2 regions of the Candidatus Njordibacter sp. Uisw_039 genome follow, and region 2 is predicted to be linked to the other one. Evidence: predicted binding sites of a transcription regulator. Region 2 holds the regulator's gene; the other holds the start of a gene.
What was found. The regulator FliA, encoded in region 2, starts transcription of late flagellar genes. The targets are predictions, from matches to a motif close to CTAAAGTTTNNNNNNNNNNNGCCGNTAA.
Positions count from the first base shown of each region.

Region 1 (3,425 bases), 1.0 Mb from region 2:
AGCAGGGCATCGATTTTATCCGCGTTGATAAGTTGATGGAGCGTTTTGGCTGGCCTATGGGCCCAGCCTATTTACTTGATGTGGTGGGTATTGATACGGCTCACCATGCCCAAGCTGTCATGGCAGAAGGTTTTCCAGAGCGTATGGCGGGGCAAGGTGAGGCTGCGATCGATTTAATGTTCAAAGAGCAGCGTTTTGGCCAAAAAAACAAGCTTGGTTTTTACGCTTATGAAAAAGACAAAAAAGGTCGTTTACAAAAACAAGTAGATAAATCCTTGGTCGAAAAACTTGCTGGTTTATGTGCTAATCCGGTGGAGCTAATTGACGAAAAAATCATTGATCATTTGATGATTCCATTATGTCTAGAAGTAGCCCGTTGTCTAGAAGAGGGTATTGTGGCCACTCCTGCTGAAGCAGATTTGGCTCTAGTTTATGGTATTGGCTTTCCTCCATTCTTGGGTGGTGCGCTAAAGTACATGGACACCATTGGGTTACAAGCCTTTTGTGATAAGGCTGATGCCATGGCTGCAGTAAGTCCACTGTATTTAGTACCCACACAAATGCGTGAAATGGCTGCCCAAGGTGAAACATTTTATGGCAAGCTACAACCTGCTCATTAAATTCGGAGAGAAACATGCAATTACAAGCCAATGATATTGTTGTGGTAGATGGTGCGCGTTCTGCTATGGGCCGCTGCAAAGGTGGTGCATTTAGAAATGTACGTGCGGAGAACTTATCTGCCGCAGTGATTGACGGTCTTTTTGCCCGCAACCCAGAGCTTAACCCTGCTCACGTAGAAGACGTGATCTGGGGTTGTGTAAACCAAACCTTAGAGCAAGGCTTTAACGTCGCCCGTAACGCCGCTTTATTAAGTGTTATTCCTCATACTGTAGCCGCTCAAACTGTGAACCGTTTGTGTGGTTCTTCTATGGCCGCGTTACATACAGCAGCGCAAGCTATTGCCACAGACAATGGAGATTTCTTTGTTGTGGGGGGTGTAGAACACATGGGCCATGTGGCTATGAACCACGGTGTTGATATTAACCCTGCCGGCAGTAAACATGCAGCAAAAGCTGCAATGATGATGGGCTTGACGGCTGAATTATTAGGTAAAATGCATGGCATTAGCCGCGAGATGCAAGATGAGTTTGCGGTACGTTCACATCGCCTAGCCCATGAAGCTGCAGAAAATGGTGACTTCGACCGTGAAATTATTGCAATTGAAGGTCACGATGCTGAAGGTCGGCTTATTAAAGTAGATCGTGACGAAGTTATTCGTGCGGATACAAACCTCGAGTCTTTATCAAAGTTACGCCCTGTGTTTGACCCTAAGAACGGTACCGTTACTGCAGCTACGTCTTCAGCCCTTTCGGATGGTGCTTCGGCCATGTTGTTAATGTCTGGTGCCAAAGCTTTGGAGCTAGGTCTTAAGCCTTTAGCTCGTATTAAATCGATGGCTGTGGCAGGGTGTGACCCTTCAATTATGGGGTATGGCCCAGTGCCAGCCACTAAAAAAGCCCTAAAACGTGCAGGTTTAACCATTGAAGATATTGAGGTGATAGAGCTTAACGAAGCCTTCGCAGCTCAAGCATTACCGGTATTAAAAGACCTTAAGCTGATCGACAAAGTTGAAGAAAAAGTCAACTTGCACGGTGGTGCTATTGCGCTGGGCCACCCTTTAGGTTGTTCTGGTACACGAATTGCTGTGAGCTGCTTAACGCGTATGCAAAAACAGGATTCGCAGTTTGGTTTAGCCACTATGTGTATTGGTATGGGCCAAGGTATTGCGACGGTATTTGAACGTTTGTAAACATTAGTTCCACAAACCCCAATAAATTCAAAAGGCTGGTTATCTAGCCTTTTGTGATTTTGTTATGTGATATTGCTTGCTTTTTGCACCAAAAAATGGAATTTTAAAGAATAGCCCCCTCAACAAAGGCTTGACCTTCTCAGATATGTGCCTAAACTTAGGCGCCTTAAAGCTGCCGCGATGGATGCGGTGAATACGTACTTATTGGAATAAAACTGCATGGGTAAGTCCCTCGTTATTGTCGAATCACCAGCCAAAGCTAAAACTATCAATAAATACCTGGGTTCAGATTTTATTGTAAAGTCGAGTGTTGGCCATATACGGGATTTGCCAACTAGTTCTCCTCCAGGCAGTGCAGACCCTAAAGCGCGCGCCGCTGAGGCTGCCAAGGTTCGTAATATGGACCCTGATGATAAGGTCATTTACAAGCAAGCCAGATCCCGCAAACAGCTCGTTAGGCGCATGGGTATCGATCCGGAAAACGATTGGCGGGCCGATTACCAGATACTCCCTGGTAAAGAAAAAGTAGTAGAAGAATTACGTCGTCTTGCCAAAGACGCTGACATTATTTACCTTGCGACGGATTTGGATAGAGAAGGAGAAGCCATTGCATGGCACCTTCGTGAAGCTATTGGTGGAGATCAAAGCCGCTATCAGCGGGTAGTATTTAACGAAATCACTAAAACGGCGATCCAGGCCGCCTTTGCTGATCCTGGCGAATTAGACATGGATCACGTCAACGCCCAACAAGCACGACGATTTTTAGATCGAGTTGTGGGCTTTATGGTGTCGCCTCTACTGTGGGCAAAACTTGCCCGTGGATTATCAGCCGGTCGGGTTCAATCTGTTGCTGTGAAGTTGGTAGTAGAACGAGAGCGCATAATTCGTGCCTTTGTGCCCGACGAATATTGGGAGCTAAAAGCGGATGTTACCAATAACGAAAACAAACCTCTGTTATTGCAAGTTCATAAACAACAAGGTGACGAGTACAAACCTGTTAACCAACAACAAAGTGAAGCCGCCGTTACTTTGTTGGAAAAACAAAAATTTATAGTACAGCAGCGCCAGGATAAACCGACTTCGAGCAAACCATCGGCGCCTTACATTACTTCCACACTGCAACAAGCGGCGAGCACGCGCTTAGGTTTTGGTGTGAAAAAGACCATGATGTTGGCTCAGCGACTTTATGAAGCGGGTTATATTACATACATGCGCACGGACTCGACTAGCTTGGGTAAAGAAGCGGTAGGTAATTGTCGTGATTATATCGAAAAAAGTTTCGGTAAAGAGTATTTACCAGCTGCCCCAATAGGGTATTCAAGTAAAGGTGGTGCGCAGGAGGCTCACGAGGCTATACGGCCGTCTGTGGTGGCGCTGAAGTCAACTCAGCTGACTGGCATGGAGCGTGATTCGGAACGTCTGTATGAGCTTATTTGGCGTCAATTTGTGGCCTGTCAAATGGTGGCTGCCCAATTCACCAGTACCAGCATCTTCGTGGAAGCGGGTGACTTTAGTTTACGCACACGTGGCCGCATTATGCGTTTTGATGGTTATTCCAGAGTTCAGCCTAGTGCTAGTAAGAAAGATGAAGATTTGATCTTACCTGATGTGAATA
Region 1 covers NZ_CP159831.1:1,780,837-1,784,261, reverse strand. The annotation lists gene fadB (fatty acid oxidation complex subunit alpha FadB) at 1-620, shown strand, start outside; gene fadA (acetyl-CoA C-acyltransferase FadA) at 635-1,810, shown strand; gene topA (type I DNA topoisomerase) at 2,030-3,425, shown strand, end outside.
Region 1: the regulator FliA is predicted to act here: its motif matches at 1,977-2,004, upstream of topA (type I DNA topoisomerase).

Region 2 (3,425 bases):
ATCAATCTATTAACCGCCCTTCTTGCCTCCATGGTAATTGGCCTGTTTCAACATACCATAGAACAAGTAGTCGCCCTTGCTATCCTCATGCCTATTGTTGCAAGCATGGGTGGCATTGCTGGTAGCCAGGCATTGACCCTAGTGATCCGTGGCCAAGCTCTAGGCCACGTCGAGCGCAGTAACATTGGTTACTTACTGAACCGAGAGATTATAGTCGGCACCATCAACGGCTTGCTCTGGGCAACCGTAGTAGCCAGCATTGCTAGCTGGTGGTTCTCTGACTTAACCATTGGCTTTATCATCGCCATTGCAATGGTCATCAATTTAATTGTGGCTGCTATTTGCGGCACTTCTCTACCCGTTATCCTTAAAGCAATGAATATAGACCCTGCTTTAGCTGGAGGCGTTATTTTAACCACCATCACTGATGTGGTCGGATTTTGTGCCTTTTTAGGCCTCGCCACATTATTTTACGCGTAAGGAATTTAATATGGGCAAAGTTAAGGCCCGCAAGGCCGCAGCAGAATTAGAAGCGCTGCAACAAAATCTGCCTGCTGAAGAGGAACTTAGCCGTACCCAAATTAAGCGCGCTATGGAAGCTCTGCAAGACTTAGGTGGCAAATTAGTGGATCTAAAGCCATCCGAGTTAGCCCGCATTCCCATGAGTGACACTCTTAAAACTGCCATTGATGAATCACGCCGTATTGTCCAAAATGAGGCCAAGCGTAGGCATTTGCAGTACATTGGTAAGGTCATGCGCGATGAAGATTCAGAAGCCATTGCTAAAGCCTTGGCTGTGCACGACTCAGGCTCCGATGAACACCGTCGTGTTTTCCATCAGATAGAAACCTGGCGCGATGGCTTAATCGCCAATAATCCAAACACCATCAATGAAATCATACAGTTACATGAGAAAGCTGATCGCCAACACATCACTCACTTAGTGAAGCAGGCACAAAGCATGAATCAGGAAGCTAAAGCGAAGTCCGCGGCCAAGAAGTTATTTAAGTACTTGCGTATATTGGCAGACATTTAGCCACTCTAAATCCAGTCTACCAGCTTTTGACGTAGCTTCTTAACGGAACCACTTTGAATTTGGCTGATACGAGATTCTGACACTTCCAGTACCGCAGCAATCTCTTTTAAATTGAGTTCTTCATCATAATACAGGGCAAAGATCAGCTGTTCACGCTCCGGCAGTTCGCCAATGGCAGTTGCCAAGGCTTTCTGAAACGCCGCTTCGTCCACTTCTTTAGTAGGCATCAAACCTGACAATGGAGGCTCCACGCCCTCAGGCTGATCTTCTATCTGCACCGTTTGATAGTTATAGTTGCGGCCTTTTTGTTGCTGCAAATCTTCTAAATCCATACCCATGGCGTGCGCCAGTTCCGTATCTTTAACCGTGCGCCCCATCTCTTGCTCTAATGCAGCAGTGGCTTGGTTAATCTCACGGATACTGGTCATCACCGAACGGGGCAAGGTGCTGAAGCGGCGCACCTCATCTAACATGGCGCCACGCACTCTCAGCTTGGCAAAGGTGGTGAATTGTGCGCCCTTAGTTGCGTCGAAGTTGTTTAGGGCTTCTAGCAATCCCAACATACCCACTTGAATAAGGTCATCTATATCCACACTGGCAGGCAGACGCGCGCTCAGATGCAACGCCACTTTTTTTACCAGCGGCATGTGCAGCACCAAGGGGTCTGTTGCAGAACCGGGTGCATGGGATTGATATAGTGACATATTGTGCATCAAGGCATTATTTCCAATTAAGCTTTATGTTGCAACAGCCTTTCGACAAAAAATTCTACTTGCCCACTCAAACCAGTAGGGGGTTGCCAACGTTCTACCACAGCGGCCATGCGTGCGTATGCACGAGATGAGTTCGCCATAGGTGCTATCTCAACAACCGCTTTTTGTTGTTTATTTGCTAGCCGCAGCTGCTCATCACGTGGTGAGGTACCCAAATACAACATATGGGCGCCTAAGTAATGATCAACCACCCGTTCAATTTTAGCATATAAGGCTCGACCTTCTTTCTCGTTCTTCACCATGCTAGCTATAAAGTGGAAACGAGTCGCACCGTAGCGCTGATTCATGACTTTAATAAGCGCATAAGCATCAGTGATTGATGAGGGCTCATCACAAGCAATCACAACCACTTGATGGGCCGCGTTTAAAAAAGCCAATACGTTGTCAGAAATGCCTGCTGCTGTATCAACAATAAGGTAGTCTAATTCTCCATTGTATTCACTGAAAGCTTGAATTAGGTGTTGTAGTTGCTCATTTTGTAAACTGGCCATTTCATAAATACCCGATGCTGCGGGCACTACTTGTATGCCAAAAGGGCCATTTTGAACAATTTCACTTAAAGTTTTTTCACCGCTCATCACATGAGCCATGTTAAATGGACACTGAATGCCCAAGTTAACATCAATATTTGCCAAACCTAAATCTGCGTCCATCAACATGACCTTGCGGCCCTGTTTAGCTAAACTGGCGGCAATATTAATGGAGGTATTGGTTTTACCAACACCTCCTTTACCGCTAGTTATAGCAATGACTTGTACACTGTTTGAACTCATACTAGTGGCTCCTGTAGGACGCTAGCCCCATGGCAGCAGACGGTGTGTCTTGTATGCTGCCAAAATTCGAACTCATAGTGGATATGGTTTTTTTTGTGGCCCTGTCACCAGACCCTAAAGGTTTCCCTGGTGTAGCGTGTAACAATTTTGACAAGGCCTCAATACTACCATGTTCCTCTGCTAACTCAGCTTCTACAGCATGGGCAACCAACTGTTGTGAACTAGGATAACCCAAGTCCAGAGGAATGCGCTGACCATCAGTAATCATTGCTAACGGTTGTTTTGACTCAATGAGCGCTGCCAACAGGCCACCTAAAGGTAAACACTCGTCCAGTTTAGTTGCAACAACGCCTTTAACTTGACCCAAATAGTGCTTCATTAGATAACGCAATGAATGGGATTGGCTATTAGCCGCCAATGTAAGGTATATATTTATTTGCTGAGGCACACCCAGCAGCCCATCAACTAAGCTCTGAATATGTGGGTCAAAGGGGTTACCTCCTGAGGTATCCACCAATACGTATTCTTTATGGGCTATTTGATTTAAAGTTGTAGTTAACTCAGTAAAACCGGCCACATGATGCACGTCTATACCCAACATGGTACCGAATACTCGCAATTGATCTCGAGCTCCAATACGTTGTTGATCCATGGAAATAAGTGCTACCTTATGCTTACCGTGCTTCATGGCTAATTGTGCGCCGAGCTTGCCAATAGCAGTCGTTTTACCCACACCTGTAGGGCCTACTAGGGCATAAATGCCGGCCTCATGCACGACACCTTCAGAACTAGTCGTTAAATTATCTTGCAGCCATTGCTGTGCATGGTCCCATAACTGATCCC
Region 2 covers NZ_CP159831.1:784,980-788,404, reverse strand. The annotation lists gene mgtE (magnesium transporter) at 1-480, shown strand, start outside; gene yjgA (ribosome biogenesis factor YjgA) at 491-1,036, shown strand; gene ABXT70_RS03760 (RNA polymerase sigma factor FliA) at 1,042-1,740, opposite strand; gene ABXT70_RS03755 (MinD/ParA family protein) at 1,767-2,582, opposite strand; gene flhF (flagellar biosynthesis protein FlhF) at 2,584-3,425, opposite strand, start outside.